DNA from 2 places in the Paenibacillus sp. MER TA 81-3 genome. Region 2 is predicted to be linked to the other one. Evidence: predicted binding sites of a transcription regulator. Region 2 holds the regulator's gene; the other holds the start of a gene.
The links. Region 2 encodes LexA, which represses DNA repair genes until DNA is damaged. Its sites were predicted from a motif close to CGAACATATGTTCG; they were not measured.
Positions count from the first base shown of each region.

Region 1: M3650_RS00760 (YhjD family protein) is a predicted target of LexA. The motif match lies at 2,618-2,631, and genes of this name have one in related genera.

Region 1 is NZ_JAMAWB010000001.1:153,366-161,808, reverse strand. It holds gene M3650_RS00785 (BtrH N-terminal domain-containing protein) at 1-205, opposite strand, end outside; gene M3650_RS00780 (manganese catalase family protein) at 504-1,073, opposite strand; gene M3650_RS00775 (spore coat protein CotJB) at 1,195-1,464, opposite strand; gene M3650_RS00770 (spore coat associated protein CotJA) at 1,461-1,763, opposite strand; gene M3650_RS00765 (Crp/Fnr family transcriptional regulator) at 1,993-2,502, opposite strand; gene M3650_RS00760 (YhjD family protein) at 2,723-3,109, shown strand; gene M3650_RS00755 (YolD-like family protein) at 3,336-3,674, opposite strand; gene M3650_RS00750 (DNA polymerase IV) at 3,671-4,912, opposite strand; gene M3650_RS00745 (SOS response-associated peptidase) at 5,207-5,881, shown strand; gene M3650_RS00740 (stage VI sporulation protein F) at 6,739-7,026, opposite strand; gene recG (ATP-dependent DNA helicase RecG) at 7,149-8,443, opposite strand, start outside.
Region 2 is NZ_JAMAWB010000009.1:260,063-268,505, reverse strand. It holds gene M3650_RS15450 (hypothetical protein) at 1-91, shown strand, start outside; gene M3650_RS15445 (hypothetical protein) at 146-604, shown strand; partial or broken gene M3650_RS33140 (IS30 family transposase) at 863-1,568, shown strand; gene M3650_RS15430 (helix-turn-helix domain-containing protein) at 1,565-2,017, opposite strand; gene M3650_RS15425 (PAS sensor protein) at 2,676-3,008, opposite strand; gene M3650_RS15420 (hypothetical protein) at 3,901-4,158, shown strand; gene M3650_RS15415 (D-alanyl-D-alanine carboxypeptidase family protein) at 4,657-5,283, shown strand; gene M3650_RS15410 (hypothetical protein) at 5,506-5,709, shown strand; gene lexA (transcriptional repressor LexA) at 5,859-6,488, opposite strand; gene M3650_RS15400 (LysM peptidoglycan-binding domain-containing protein) at 6,740-7,114, shown strand; gene M3650_RS15395 (DUF896 domain-containing protein) at 7,400-7,618, shown strand; gene M3650_RS15390 (methyltransferase) at 7,758-8,291, shown strand; gene M3650_RS15385 (HAD family hydrolase) at 8,345-8,443, shown strand, end outside.

The sequences.
Region 1 (8,443 bases), on a different contig from region 2:
CTCCATAAAAACTGAACGGCACAGAGCCTGAAGTGCGTTCTTCGTCAAGGTCGTGATGGCAATAAAGGTGAATGAAATTGCTGTAAAACCACGGCAGCGCCTCTTTGCGGGTGAGCGCCGTACAAAGAGGATAGGCAACATATTGATATCCCACAATCGGGGGAATGACCAATTCCAATTCCTTGACGCCCAAAACGATATCCACCTCTTCTTTATCGATAGAGATATTATGTAAAATAATGAAACATAATGCAATTTTCTTCGATTAGTCATTATTCGTATTTCCTGTAAGTTACTCTAACAATATTCCCATAGGTGTATATTGTTGTCAATATGTATTGAAAGTTTTTAACAGTTTTTTCACAACCCTTCTTATCGTTCCTGTTACTAATAACATTTTATTCAAAATCACGTTATATGTAACATTATTTATATGGATATATACTTCTCTGTATAGCCCAACAGCCGGCGCCCTTAACACGCCGGCTCTCACTCTAGCATTTCTAAAATACCTTTCTTGCTTCCCTCTCCTCCTTCAAAATTTCGACAGCTTCCCGGAACCGCAGTGAATGCACGATTTCCCGCTCCCGCAAAAATTTCAACCCGTCCTGCAAGTCAACGTCATCCGTCATATCGATGAGCCACTGGTACGTGGCGCGCGCCTTCTCCTCTGCGGCAATATCCTCATACAAATCAGCAATCGGGTCCCCCTTCGCTTGAATGTAGGCAGCGGTCCAAGGCACGCCCGCGGCGTTGCTATAGAACAGCGCACTATCGTGCGCCACATAATGAGGTCCCAGACCGGCCGCATCCAACTGCTGCGGGGTAGCATCTTTGGTCAGTTTGTAGACCATAGTGGCAATCATTTCCAGATGGGCGAATTCCTCTGTCCCGATATCGGTCAACAGGCCGATCACTTTATCCGGTATCGAGTAACGCTGATTCAAGTAACGAAGCGCTGCGGCTAGCTCGCCGTCCGCGCCGCCGTACTGTTCCAGCAAGAGCTTTGCCATACGCGGGTCGCATTTGCTAACCCTGACGGGATATTGTAATTTCTTCTCATACACCCACAATCAAGCGTCCCCTCCTTTGGATGTTCTCCATTTTATCCTGTTCTCCATTCTATCCATTTCTGTTTATCGTTCATCGATTACTCAATAATGTTTTCACAGTCTAACGTTCGCGTCACAATGTTCACACCTGCCACGGCCACGGCGTCTCTATCCACGACCAAGGACATCCTGAATACGCACGCCCATAGTTTTGCAGCGGGCCGTATTTTTCCTGAAACTGATTGGCCATCTTCATCCTCTCATGCGTATAATGATTAAATTGCTGAATGGCCTGCACATCCCAAGGATGCGTATCCAAGTACAAATTCAACTCCAGCAGCACAAAATCAACGACCTGCAGCTGCTCCAACGCTTGCCTATACTCCTCGGTATGAAAAGGATGCGCGTTCATGTTGCCTCTCCCTCCCGTCCCCTTCTAGGCCGATATGGGCTGTGTAGCGCCGGCCAGAGCGTCCCGCAGCGCAGAGCTTGTTCAGGCGGAAACTGCGGCCAATTCGGCGGCTGGAAGACGATGAATTGATTCGGCGGCACGACATACGTTTTAAATGGCAGCGGCGGACAAGGATCGCACGGACTTCGGTACGGCACATATATCCGTTCCTGTGATCTGCCTGCCGGATGGCAACCTGCCCTGAATTCGGGTGGCACCCCTTCTTCAGGCAGACTTTGCGCTTCAAACTCGTTCCCCATGACGCTTTATTACCTCCTTCGTATCACTGCACTATACATCCGTCTTTATTACACATATGAAGAGAGAAGAATGTCCCATGATAAGCAAGAGAATAAGAATAACTCCTCAGCAGATTTTCCAGACGAAGCGCTCGTTCTAGCGGTACGTTCTATCCGTTTCGCAAAAAAGCCAAGGTACGGCATGCTTGTGCACATCCGGTTACCTTGGCCTCGTCTTTGTCTTCTTCTGTTATGAACCGCCTTGCCGAATTAACCGGTTGACGGTCTCGCGGCGCACACCGATAAGCTGACCAATCTCTTCTTGCGTCAGCAGTTCCGTTAACGGCGCCTCTTTCGTATAACTGTCAAGCCACTTCTTCAAGAGCTGCAGGCGTTCCCCCGGCGCACCGATTGTCAAATGATCGATGCGCTGCTGCATGAATCTGAGCTTCTCTTGGAGCAGCTTAGCGATACTCAGCGCTTTGTCCGGATAGAGACGAAGCTCCTCATACCATTCCTCTGCCGGAATACGCTCCACCTCGCTTGTCACCATAGCAATGGACGTGCCGTGGCAATCCTTGGGCGAAATAAGCGAATGGTGAGGCACAATCTCCCCCGGATACAAAATGTTAAACAGCACGATATTGCCGTTTTCATGCAGACGCGTAACCTTGAACAGGCCGCTCGCGATGCGATATAAGTAAGTGCCTGGATCTCCTTGGCGAAACAATATCTCCCCGCGGTGCAGCGTAATGTGCATTCCTACCTCTCCTTTCCTGCTGCCAACATCTCTGCGAATGACGGAGTATTGACGAGACTTTTGTCTCTATTGTAATCATTTTTACGTCTTTTGACCACGAACGCCTATTGAAATACGAATATTTGTTCGGTATTATAAATATAATAAGAACACAAGTTCGTATTTTTTGGATTTGTTATTTACCCTTGGCCAAATAAAAATGAAGGAGGAAGAGATAGGAATGGGTTCTCTTTCCGCTGCGAATGGCTCTCCTCCACACGATGGGGAAGATGCCTTCATTGTTAAGCAATACGTCATCCAGACGCTCATTCTCGATGTGCTGGAGCGTGATATTAAACGTCTTGCCTCTTCAGGGCTGAAGTTGGCTGACATTTACGTTCAGCGGCTGCGTCAGGCACAAGACGACGCCTCAACCGACCTGTTCCGTCTCCGGCGGCAGTTCCGTCAGCGCGGCATCAAAGTATACGAGGAGGAGCGTCAGGAGCATGGCGTGCGCGTCCAGTACGTCTGCCGTGGGTACCATCACTCGTTCTATATGCTTCGTGGGCTGATTCGAGCAGAGGTGAGGAGCTTAATGCAAAAGTATTTACACGTGTCTGCCACGTAATTGGGCTTTGTGGCAATTGCGCTCACAATCTGTGACATGCCCGCAGAAGCCGCCTATATTCGCCATTGTCGCATGCTCTGCTGCTAATTCATGCTATTCCGCACTCGAAGCTGGCGAGCGATGGATTACAATACCCAATTCCGAATCATCGTGTCATCGTGCATGCTGGCACCAAAAAGCCGACTCCTTCGTTCGGGAGCCGGCTTTTTGAACAACCTCCTATAGACTATAGAGCGAAGCTGGCGCCTACAATGTCGCAGAACTTAATCCATTCCCACTCTACAGTCCCCTGCAATTTAATCTGTTCTTGTTGTTTATCGAACTGGACTACTTTACCGATAAGCTCCCGGTCTTCCCATTCACTGTATACCGTCAACCTAATCGATGTACCATTCCATATGGATTCGGCAATGGCACGAGCTATTTGCTCTACTTCCTGCGCATCTAACACAGGCCGCCGCTTTCGCTCCAAGCTCTGCTGATGACGGACGTATGCCTCCTTATGCTCGGGAAGCATCATCCGCGAAGATTCAAATAAACCATTAGCTTTTAGCTTTTTACTCATTTGTAGTGCCCTCCAATTTTTCGGGAACGGTCTTTCGCTTGGCCAGCCTCCTTCAAAGAAGTCGCTCGCATTATCGCCGTATCGCCATATTTTTGTTTAATCCAATCTGTCGTGCGTTCCAATGCCATCTTTCGTTCACGGTCGTCGAACAGAGTCAGTTGGTATTCTTCGCTGCTGGTCAAACCTGTCAGCGACACACCGATCTTGCGCACCGGGAGTCCGTTCCAGTGCCGACGGAACAGCATACATGCCGCACGATACACCTCGTCCGTTATGTTCGTGGGATCTTCGATTTTCATTTGCCGGGAAAATCCTGTCGGGCGGTCGAAGTCCGCTCCTTGACAGCCAACGTTCACGACCTGCCCCATATATCCCTTCGTCCGGCAGCGCTGGCAGACCAGCTCGCACAGCTCCAGGATGACGATCTCGATCTCTTCCTGCATGACATAGTCCCGCGGGAGTGTCATCTGATGGCCGATTCCCTTCTGCCGATCGTGCGTGCCCGGCGTGACGGGCGACGAATCGATACCGTTGGCAATCCGCCAGATGACCTCGCCGTTAATCCCCCACCGCTGCCTCAGCTTGGATAACGGCGTTTGCGCCAAATCTCCGATCGTGCGGATGCCCATCCGGTGCAAATGGCCGGTCATCCTTGAACCGATCATGAACATTTGATGCACAGGAAGCGGCCACAGCACGTCAGGAAGTTTTTGCCGCGAAAGGGTGAAGATTCCGTTGGCGTTCTTCTTCGCAAAGTTATCGCACGCCATCTTGCTGATGACCTTGTTGCAGCTGATGCCAATTCTTGTGTACACGCCGGTTTCCATTTGAACCTGTTGTTGAATGCGCTTTGCAATCGTTTCTGGATCACCAAATAACGACAGGCTGCCTGTCACGTCCAGATGCTGCTCGTCAATGCTGTACGGTTCGACCAAATCAGTATACGACTGCAATATTTCGGTAATGTGTAGCGATACCCGAATGTATTCCTCCATATGGGGCCGAACGACAACGAGCTCCGGACATTTGCCCACAGCTTCGCCAAGGCGTTCTGCCGTCGTAATCCCGTGCTGCTTCGCAAGCGGACATGCGGCAAGGACGATTCCTGACCGCCGCGCAGGATCTCCCGCTACGACGAGCGGTTTGTTCTTGTATTCAGGGTGAGCTGCTTTTTCAACACTTGCATAAAAAGATTGACAGTCTGCCAGCATAATAATCCGTTCCGATGGTTTGCTCATATAGTTGCTCTTACGTCCCACATTACATCCTGTATTACATCCCGCACCACAACATCACCCCTACAAAGAACGTCTGTTCTTATATATACACAGAATACCGAACATATATTCCCGTTTCAACCGGGATATATTACATATGAGGGTGCCCGCATATATCCCCCCCCTTGGGCAGACTATGCAGCCTTTGTATTCCACTACCAACATCGGATTGTGATAATATGGAGAGGAGCCTATCCGGCATCATAATCGTATTCAATACGATCCCAGCACAAGAAGAAAGGATGCGCAGCTGTCATGTGTGGAAGATTTACGTTAACAGTTACAGTGGAACAGCTTATGGCTTATTATTCAATCGATTCGAGAGCGGCCATCCCTTTTCATACACCGCGCTACAATATTGCCCCAAGCCAAGCAGTGCTGGCCCTTATTCATGACGGAACGAAGCTGCGGCTCGGCCCGCTGAAGTGGGGCTTGGTTCCCGCTTGGGCCAAGGACGATAAAATAGCATGGCGCACCATCAACGCACGGGCGGAGACGCTGCAAGAGAAGCCGGCATTCCGTCTGCCGTTCGAACGCAAGCGCTGCATCATTCCGGCAGACGGCTTCTATGAGTGGAAGCGCCACGCGGACGGCACGAAGCAGCCGATGCGCATCGTCCGCAAGGACGGAAAGCTGTTCAGCATGGCAGGATTATATGATACGTGGCTGAACGCCGAAGGGGAAAAGGTAAGCACGTGCACCATCATTACGACGGAGCCGAATGAACTGATGGCCTCCATCCATGATCGGATGCCCGTCATCGTTCCGGAGGAGCAGCTGTCGTTCTGGCTTGACCGCCGCATCACCGACACGGGACAGCTTCAATCCGTCCTCCGCCCTTATTCTGCGGCAGAAATGGAAGCTTACCCGGTGGATGCGAAGGTAGGCAATACGCGAGTAGATGACCCAACCTGCATCCAGACGCTGTAACAGCCTATTAAGATTAGACACGAAACAAATACAGGGAGAGGGTATCCGCTGGGAGAACTGGCATTCGTCTTTGAAGCGAGTCATCCCACACACAGTCTCATCCCAATGACTTGGATTCAACAGCTCTAAGTCGGATACCCCCACCTGCTTATTTCCTAAATCACTTCATTATTCCTCCACCACCAATGGGACCTTTTATGTCAACATGACCGGCAGCGGGAATCATTCGTTGGCCTGTGCGCGAATGAGGATACAGCTGCTCCGCCATATGAACGTCCCCTTTACCTCATTTTGGATAAGAGTTGCTTTTTCTCCTAAAGGCGTAACATCTATCGAATAGCAAAGCATCCACTCTTCATGAATAACGCAATGTTCCGTTCGTGCAATAGCTCATTCAGACTAAAGGGGATCACTTCATCCTGCCCTTGCTTCATTCTCCCCTTTCATCAGGGAGCGGTACGTCCGATCATGACTTTAGATGCTGTCCGCTTAACTGCCAGAGCATGAACCGACGCTCTGTAGCATAATATCCATACTTAAACGGCATGAGGCTTATCCTCGACATTACCCTTTCTGACTGTATGGGAGAATAGAGCTAAGCACCATAGACGGAAGCACCGCATCATGTTCTCTGGCTATGAACAAAAAATTATATTTTCGATTCGTTTTTTTAACGCGATGAGGGAACTCGTTTGCAGGGGAATGGGTTGCTGCTGTTCTGAACGGTGGGGAGAGTGTGGCAAAGGAGCGAACTGACATACTCTTCTTCAGGAAGGGGAAAGAAACTACAGGGCCATAGAAAAGGTCAAAAAGCCCGGTTCATTGTAAAACCGAGCTTTCCTTCACGATAATTGAATTTACCGGAACATCCCCCACAGCTTCAGGAGATGAAACGTGTTGTTCGGGTCAATCTTCTGCGCGATAACGAACTGAATGATCTGCTCTTCCTGCTGCGTATTCAACGATTCGTTCAATGCCTGTGTGATTTTACGCAGCAGGCTGCGCACTGCTGGGCGATTTTGCAAGTCCGCCTTCGTGACTCCATCCAAAATAAGCTTAACGCGCTCTTTTGCTGCCGGATTTTTTAGCTTTTGCTTTATTCGCTCAACTAACTGCGGACTAATGCCGTATTTCACATAACTCATGCGGTGTAACACCTCCGGAACATAAGCTGCCCTTGTCCTTGGGACACAAGCTGCATTAGTTCCAATATATGCCCGCCCGCTTGTCTACTATCCGCCCGTTTTTAGATTTGCCGGAAACGGGATTAATCCAGAAGTTCTCCCTGAAACAGCTGCTCTTGCTGCAGCACATCACGCAGCGGCCCATACTCAGGCGAAGTCCAGAACGATTCCGAGCGGATAAACGCCGCCGCATCATCTCGCGCTTGCTCCAGCACAGCGAAATCATTCGTCATGTCCGCCAGCTTAAATTCAGGCAGTCCGCTCTGCTTCGTACCGAAGAAATCACCCGGTCCACGCAGTTCCAAATCGCGCTGCGACAGCTCAAAGCCGTCGTCGGTCTCCGTCATGATTCGCATCCGCTCTTGCCCCACTTCCGATTTTGGATCGGCAATCAGAATACAATACGATTGATGGCCGCCGCGTCCGACGCGCCCGCGCAGCTGATGCAGCTGCGACAGACCGAAGCGCTCTGCGTCCATGACGATCATGAGCGTAGAGTTCGGCACATCGACGCCAACCTCGATGACGGTCGTCGATACGAGCACATGCGTCTCGGCGGAGCTGAACGAACGCATCGCTTCATCCTTCTCTGCCGTGGACATGCGTCCGTGAAGCAGGCCGACGCGAAGGTCGGGAAGAGCTTGCTGCATCTGCACATGCACATCGATCGCATTTTGCACGTCCAGCTTGTCCGACTCTTCGATGAGCGGACAGATGATATAAGCCTGGCGGCCTGCGGATACTTCACGACGTATGAAGCCAAGCACCCGATCGAGCATATCGTGCTTTACCCAATACGTCTTAATCGCTTTCCGCCCAGCCGGCCGCTCACGAATGGAGGACACATCCATATCGCCGAACGCCGTAATCGCGAGCGTCCTCGGAATCGGCGTAGCTGTCATCGTCAGCACATCGGGATTCAGTCCTTTGCGCCGCAAAACGCTGCGCTGATTCACGCCGAAGCGATGCTGCTCGTCGGTAACGACGAGTCCGAGCTTGCGATAATGCACGTCGTCCTGAATCAGCGCTTGGGTGCCGACAAGGATGTTAGTCATCCCCATCTGCAGCGCGCCAAGCACATCCCGCCGCTTGCGTTCGGTCAGGCTGCCCGTGAGCAGTCCTACTTCGATGTCATGCGGCTCGAACAGCTTCTTCAGCGAACGAAGATGCTGCTCTGCCAAGATTTCGGTCGGTACCATCAGCGCACCTTGGTATCCCGCCCGAACCGCGGCGTACAGAGCGACGGCCGCCACGACCGTCTTGCCGGAGCCTACATCGCCCTGCAGCAAGCGATTCATGCAAGATGGCGAGCGCATATCATGCAATATATCAGTAACCGCCTGCTTCTGGCCTTCGGTCAGTTCAAACGGCAAACTGC
Region 2 (8,443 bases):
TAGAGCAAAAGAGTATTCCGTGGAACAATACGATTTCCTTTTTTCAGTGTCCAATGCAACAGATTACTATGAAGCTCAACAAGCTAGGTAGCCTCAACTAACACTAATAAGGAAAAGATGAAGACGAAAGGTGGAATACAATACAATGAAACACAAAAAGTTTATCTCTATGCTTCTTGTATTCGCAATGGCTTTCATATTTTCACAGAGTGCATTTGCTGCTAAAGGGATCGGTGACACAAAAGAGACTGCTATTAATATCTTCCCAAAACAAGAGATTAGGTTATTTATAGAAGGTGATGGGGATAAAGATTGGTTTACCTGGACCAACAATACAGGCGCAACAAAGTATTTATCGGGTGTTTTAGAGCCAGGTGTTGGTAAAAGCAGATATAAATTTGGAGTAATTATTGATTATAATAATGGTCGTGTTTCCGACATACTTTTTGCACAGGATCCAGTGGATATTGGACAGTCCGAATGGAGTATACATACCATAAATGATATACTTGTTCCTCCTGGCGCAACAGTTTATTATGTTGTGGAATCGAAAAATGGAGTAATGGAAGAGTACAAAGTAACTCATAGAATCTATGATGTGTAATTACCAGGCAAATCAAAGCACCCATTGCAGTGCTTTTCTTTTTGTTCAAATATCTAAAAAAGTAAAATATTAGAATAACAATACTTTTGAAATATATACCCAATTAAGGATATATTAGTAAAATATAAATTGAAAAGCGGCCGCTTTTATATAAGACGGATTGTAATATGAAGTGCGACACCTAGAAAAAAGAGTACCCATGGTGGTTTCGTGTAAAATGGAAGTTACCACACCACCATAGATACAGGAGAACCCAACATGAGCTTTTCCCATCTTAGCATAATTGAATCGTGGACAACTAGAGATATTAAATAGACTAGGTTGGTCTGCAAGAGCCATTGCTCGCCATTTAGGCCGTCACCATTCCACCATCGCTCGTAAGATCAAGCGTGGGTTCGTGAATCAGACTTACGAAGCGAAGTCCTCCCATCAAGCTAGTCAGGATCGTAGAAGAGAGAGCAAGCCTAGAGGGAAGTTCTCTTCGCAACTGGCGGAAGAACTGCAGACAGAGCTGAAACAAACCTGGTCTCCTGAGCAAATTGCAGAGAAACGACGAGAGGACAAAAGAGCCTTCGTATGCTTCAAAACGATCTACCGTTGGATCTACTCTGGATGGCTTGTAGCAGGAGATTTACAGGTGCTTCGGCACAAAGGAAAGCGCCATAAGCCGGTCGAAACACGATGATTTATGGTGGGTACATCCATCAGCCAGCGACCAAAAGGGATTCACAAACGAGAGAGCTTTGGCCACTGGGAGCTCGACACGGTCGTCTCCAGTCGAGGGAAAAGTAAGGCCTGCGTAGCAACTTTCATTGAGCGTAAAACGCGGATGTACGTGGCACTAAAAATACTGGATCGCACGGCGTACTCTATGGAGGTGGCGTGTGGTGTTGTGGCAAGCCAGTATCCAAAGGCTGCCTTTCAAAGTGCTACAGTAGATCGAGGCAAAGAATTCGCTTGCTACCATGCGTCTTTTTTTGACTCGGGAAATGTGGTTTCTGAGAACTGCCGTTGTTTCTCTTCGTCTGCCGCAGCTAAGGTATACGTCGGTTTGGTGTAGCTCAGTCCTTGGCGATGCATCATTTTCGAGACGCCGCGAAGCGAATAGCTTTGCCCAAATTCACGCTCAATAAAGGCAGCGATCAGTTCCAATGTGCAGGTGTGACGAGCGATAAAGCCTACTTCATGAGGAACGCAATAGGCAATGGTCTGTTTCAGTTGTTCCAGCTGTTCATCGCTCAAACGAACAGGTGCGCCTGGTGAATGGTTCATTTGCAGTCCGGGAAGTCCGCTTTGATCGTAAGCCTTGATATAGGTGGTGACCGTTTGAGTGCTTCGGTTCAATGTATGGGCAATTTCTTTTACCGAATGCCCTTGTAAATGCAAACTTATTGCCAAGCAACGCTCGTACATTCGGCGATCCCTTGCTTTTCTCATGGCTTGCTTTACTTCTTCAAGCTTCGTTGCGTTTTCCATGTTCTTTTCCTGCCTGTCTTCTTCTATTTCCTTCTTTATTCGACATGCAGGGTTGAAATCCCTTACCATAATCCTATAATTCTTTAGTTCAACTTATATAGATAACAACTATTATGTGAAATATCTTCAATTGCTTCAATTACGAGGTTATTTGTAGTATCGTCATTTTAGGTTAAGAGGATGGTACTTAGACATTGTCCCTTTTTTTGATATCTATTCAAAACATGGCCGGATTGAACGGCGAATCACCGGGGCGTACCTCTTCTCGCCGTTTCTGTTGAAATAGAGAGCAAAGAAGAGAACATCGCGCGGCCAATCGGTGTGACGGCGATTATTCGGGGATTTGTGTTTCGACTCCGATTTTCACGGTTCGGTAGAGCGAAGCAATTTTGCGGCGGCCGCTTGCGGACGCACCTGCTCGAATAAGACTCGTTGCTCGAATAAACTTAATACATAATCCGAAGTCGCTCATTCCAACAAACCCGGGCATGGTCCGCCGAGGGGCTCCATTTCTCCGGTGTAAACCATGTGACCTCCTCTGACTATGTTAACTTTAACTATAGCCGCCCTGTAAAAGGGCGGCATATATTCAAAATTAAACAGGATAAATAGAATAGACAGGATAAACAGGGCCTTCATAAGTAACGCCCCACCACTCTCCATCTCTGTACGAAGTGACGGTTGTAATCTTAAGTTGTCCAGCGTATTTTCCGTCATTGTACTGATAAACTTGTGGGATGGATGATTTTGTCGGGTAGAGCTTTTTATTGTATGCCCTTACTTCTCGTTCGGTACGGTTCATTGCATTGTCTTCTGATACTGATGAGTTTTGGCCCTTAGCAGGGACCGAGGTTGCACCGGCAGCAGGTACAAACGCACTTGCTAACAACATGCCTGACAATCCAACTGACAAGATTTTGAAACGCATGAGTATCACCCTCCATATTCAGATTGATTAACACAATATCATCCATATGTTCTAATTTGAATAATATGCTAAAACTGTTTGCTGACCACTTTATCATAACGGGGAGCTCCATTGGCGCTCCTTCGGGGATTGAGGCACCCTAACCGATGTTTTTCATTTGTCACTAATGTCGCAAGAATGGGAGCAACGCTTGCTCCTGGAGGAACATTGTACTTAAAAGTTTTTGGTCACTCTCCAGCAGACTATAGCGATCAAGAAGAATATAAACTATCAATTGAAATTTATTATGGCACGAAAGGGTGCTAGGCTCGACAAACTCAGCCGTCCAATTACAGGGGGCATTTCTCATCATTGGATAAGATAAGCAGGGTTATATATAAGGACAAGTATGATTTTGTGAATAAGTATATAGAAGGAATAATATTCAAATAAACTCAATATTCTGATCCGGATAAAGGAAATAATTTCGGAGGAGTGAGTGGAGTTGAAAAAGATTCTCGGTGAGTTTTACAATGCCCCTGCTACATTATCTCCTGGGACATATAGCATGTACTATATTAATAAATCGGATTTCCCGATTAATTTCGACGCATTTGTAATTAGTCCTTGAATTTTTGATGGAGTCGCTGATTATTCAGCGACTATTTTGTACCATGTGGGTAATTCTTTTTAGTGGTAAAAATAAGAGTATGACACTTGGAAAAATCAGAAAGGTAGAAGTCTGATGAAAATAAGAAAGGATTTATCTTTACTTATTGTTGCCGTCTGCTTGTTTGCATAGTCCACATCTGCATTTGCTAGTGAATTTACCCCAACTGCTATTGGTTTTGCAGATACTAAAGACCAAGCCCATCCGCTAACTCCAACACCTGCTGGGGTTGTAGCATTTGCTATGTCAATAACTAACAGTACGGATGTCGATTGGTATAAGTGGACAAACACTGCGGGACAAAATAAGTTGATTAATCTATTACTTTATAAAACCGGAGAAGGAAATTACGATTTGGGTATTATGATTCGTTACCAAGACGGGGAAGAAACCACCAAGCTATATGCAGCTGAAGACGGCAAAGTCCGTTATATTCCAAATTTATATATCCCTGCGGGTGCTTTTTTTGTTTTGCTAGAAAGGATGATAACAATGAGATAAACGCATGGAAATCTCCTCCGAGCTCTAAACAGTGACCAGGGATGAGGGGCAATGCGTTAATTTGGTGTCGGAATCTTGTACCGGATTTGCACCAGCCGCGAGTGGGAACATGCTGAAAGCAAGTAAAGAGACAAGCAATAGTTTTCTTATTTTCATAAAAAAACCTCCTTAAATAAGGTAATTACAATATAAAGTGTATTGAAAATCGCGCAAATAGATTCCTGTTTTCTGAAAAGGTCGAAAACAGTGCTTGAGGTGATTACAGGGCAGTTAGAATAAACTAGGGGCTTAGCTTATCGTATAGATTTCAGGTTGTGAAAATGTATAGTGTACGAAGCCATACACGCAAATAATCATTGCTAGAAGAGAAGACTCGTAGGGAGTCACGGCTCTTTTTCATTTTCAAATATATTATTTTTTGAAAACTATATCAAAAATAGAGAATATTTGGTATGTTTGGATCAGGCAAAAAATAACAATATTTTAGGAGGTATTAATATGAAGCTATTTAAAGTTGCTGTTATGCTGATTCTTACTTTATCACTTGTTGTTCCTGCAACAGCATTTGGAGCGTCATCTACTTACAGTGGTATAAGCGGGAAGAGATGGGTTCAAGAATTTCCTAATTCTGCAAGCGTCAGTGATTTGAGCAGTGAATTCAGACCTAAAGTTGAAAAGTTCATTAAAGCGATGAAGGATGCCAATATTACGGTTACAGTGACTTCTACGTTAAGACCAAAAGAACGAGCATATCTTATGCATTATTCATACAAAATTAGCAAAGGGCAAATCAGTCCTAAAGATGTTCCTTCAATGAGCGGCGTCAATATTCAATGGGTACATCCAAATGATGATAGCAAATATACTAAATCCAAAAACGCTGCTGCTGAAATGGTTGCCGCATACAGCATTGTGGCCGCCCCTGCACTTGATTCGGATCATATTCGCGGAAACGCAATTGATATGAACTCCCCGGTTACCAAGAAGACTACTATAAAAAAAGCGGATGGAACATCTATTAGTATTTCGAATTACGATGATCTTGTAAAAGTGGGTGCAACGTACGGGGTGTATCACCTCATGCCGATCTCTAAAGATCCTGTGCATTGGTCTAATAAATCCTAGCAGATTTTTATATCTTACTTTTTAAGTTAAGTACGACAAGCGGAAAAAATGTATTGTAACCCTTATTGTGACGGTTTGAAAAACACGATGGCCTAGACTGCAAAAGGTGACTTCTGGTATTCATCAGGAGTCATCTTTTTTTTATAAACGAACGATTATTGGCTTATGCTTTGAGAAATCGCAAATAATAAGAACAAACGTTCTGAATGGAGGTGAAGTGACATGCTTCTTGAACATTATATTGGTCGAGCAATTGAGATCATTTATGAAGACAGACATGGCGACATCACGAAGCGCCGTGTTATCATTCACAAAATCAGTGATGGCACTGTTCATGCGACTTGTTTGCGTTCGAGTGGATGGCGTCCGTTCAAGATGGAGCGTATATTGTCATGGCAGCCGATAAGAGAGGGAAGAACAGCGTAAAAATACGACGCTAAAACTGGAATATGTTTCAAGAAGATCAACACGCGTGCGAGAAAAGCAGCGTATAAATGGAAATAACAAATTTAGCTTTTGAAAATAAAAACACAGCCGATAATTCACCTATGAGGAGAACCAAAGGCTGTGTTTTGTTAATGGAAATCTCGGAACAAACCAATGACCTTACCCAAAATCGTCACATGCTTCAGACAAATAGGTTCGTATGTCGGGTTCTCGGGTTGAAGACGGACATGGTCTTTCTCGCGATAAAAAGTCTTGACCGTTGCTTCATCGTTTTCCGTCATCGCTACGACGATATCTCCGTTATTAGCAGTCTGCTGCTGGCGAACAATGACATAATCGCCGTTATGTATTCCGGCTTCGATCATACTATCACCAATGACAGATAACATAAACACGTTCTCGTCGTCCCCGACCATATGTGTAGGTAACGGGAAATAGTCTTCAATATTCTCAGTTGCCGTAATAGGTTCACCCGCCGTTACTTTACCCACTACCGGAATTCTTGCTACAGACTGGGTGAATTCATTCGTACGCTCGGATTGTTCATGGCTGAGCAGTTCAATTGCACGGGGCTTCGTCGGATCGCGACGAATGAAGCCTTTCTTCTCAAGGCGATCCAGATGACCGTGCACTGTAGAACTGGAGGCTAAGCCAACCGCTTCGCCAATCTCGCGAACCGATGGTGGATAACCTTTACCACGAACTTCATTGCGTATAAAATCAAGAATCGCTTGTTGACGACTGGATATTTTAGACAAGGGTATCAACTCCAATGAATACTCTTTTGTCAAAATTATACCATAGAACCTCCGTTCGTACAAACATAAGTTCTAAGGAAAATGCATAAACTCGCGCTTTTTAAGCGTTCTCTTTTATCGGGCGTGAATAGGAAGGAGAAAAAGACGAATGATATGAGAACTAATGTTCTAAAAATATATTGACTCAAACAAGTGTTCGTGTTAAATTATTTGCGAAAGTAATAGAACAAGCGTTTGGGGAGATGGGATAGATGATGTATACAACTTATCGTTCAATTTATAATGTATCGACTGCTGCCAGCAATGGTAGAGGAAAGCAACGTCGTTCAATATATATACGTCGACTTCGTCTTATCGTCTTTACGATCGCTCTCTTTTTCGTCACATGCGGCAGCATTGTACAAGCGTGGGGGAACGATGATGTGCAGGAGCAGGTAGGAATGGAGAGCGCAGTGGAACGGGTGCTTGTCCAGCCAGGAGATTCCTTATGGGTTATTGCTGCTGCTTACAAACCAGAGCATATGGATATTCGTCAATACATTTATGAAATCATCGTATTGAATGATATAGAAGGACATACGCTGTTGGCGGGAGATGTCATACTTGTGCCTTTGGAGTTAGAATAGGGAATTGTCTTTCTTCCATTGATGTAATCAAATCACATATTAAGTGGTCACTACATATCTGCTCGTAATACGGGGATGTTCATTTGCCATACTGTACAGAGTGATTATAATATGGTTCAATAACTCACCATTTATATTAAAGCTTAACGGGAGACTCAATATGGGTCTCTTTCTATGTATTTTTGTATTCTTTCTCCATGGCGATTGTAGTCGATACGCTTGCTTGACAAGCTTGACCTGCCATGTCAAAGTAGAAGATATGCTTAGAAACATGGAGGTACGACAATGAATATCGATCAATTGATCGCACGAATAAACGAGCTTGCCCGCAAGCAGAAAACTGAAGGATTAAACGAGACGGAGTTGGCGGAACGTGCGCGCCTGCGAGAGCAATATTTGTCTTTATTCCGGAAGCAAGTCCGTAACCAGTTGGATACGATTCGCTTTGTTGAAGATGAAGAACAAATGGGCGAAAAGGGCGGGTCCGGCGGGCTTGTTCATTAATGTAAGCGATAGACCAAGTCGGTGTAATTACCGGATTTTGTCCGGAATTGCATCGATTATTATATTGAAATTCAATTAGGCAAGAGCTTATTAGGTACATCAACGTCTTATTGTCGCAATAATAAGGGGGCTAACATTCATGTCTCGCAGTTGGGAACGCAAGGTGCGTCGTAACAGCACACAACTGAACAAGCAGCGTAAGAAGCAAGGGAAATCGATGATGTCGACTAGCACTGTCGCCTTTGAAGAATTTAAAGGCCGCAGCTATATCCTGCCAATGGTGCTCGTAGGATTCACTATCATCTACGCCTTTCTTGGCGGAGCAATGACGGATGTCCAGTCGCCGACGTTATATTGGGTAACGGTCTTCTGTTATCTGGGGTTGGGGATTATTCTCTTCCTAAGAAGACCTTTCCTCCGAATCGGCAAGGGTGAGCTGTCGACGATTAAATGGAACCGGATTCGGACGTTGCCGGCTCAAGAGATTACGAAGATTGTGGCACAACCTGGTTATGTCGTTATAGAACATAGCAGAAAGGGCTCCAGTTGGGTCTTTTCGCGCACGATGAATCGCTATGATACGGATACGATGGGCAAACGGCTGCAAAGCTTTGCACAGCAGCATCGCATCGAGTTCGTGGAAGAATCGAAATCAACCGGTACAGTTAAGTAACGATGAGATAAAGAGTTGATATGCATTACGTCAATGTAAGAGAGGGAGCCGACATGTCCATTCAAGCTGTACTGTTTGATTTAGATGATACGTTATTATGGGACGAGCGGAGCGTAGAGGAGGCGTTTGCGGCGACATGCCAGTACGCCCAG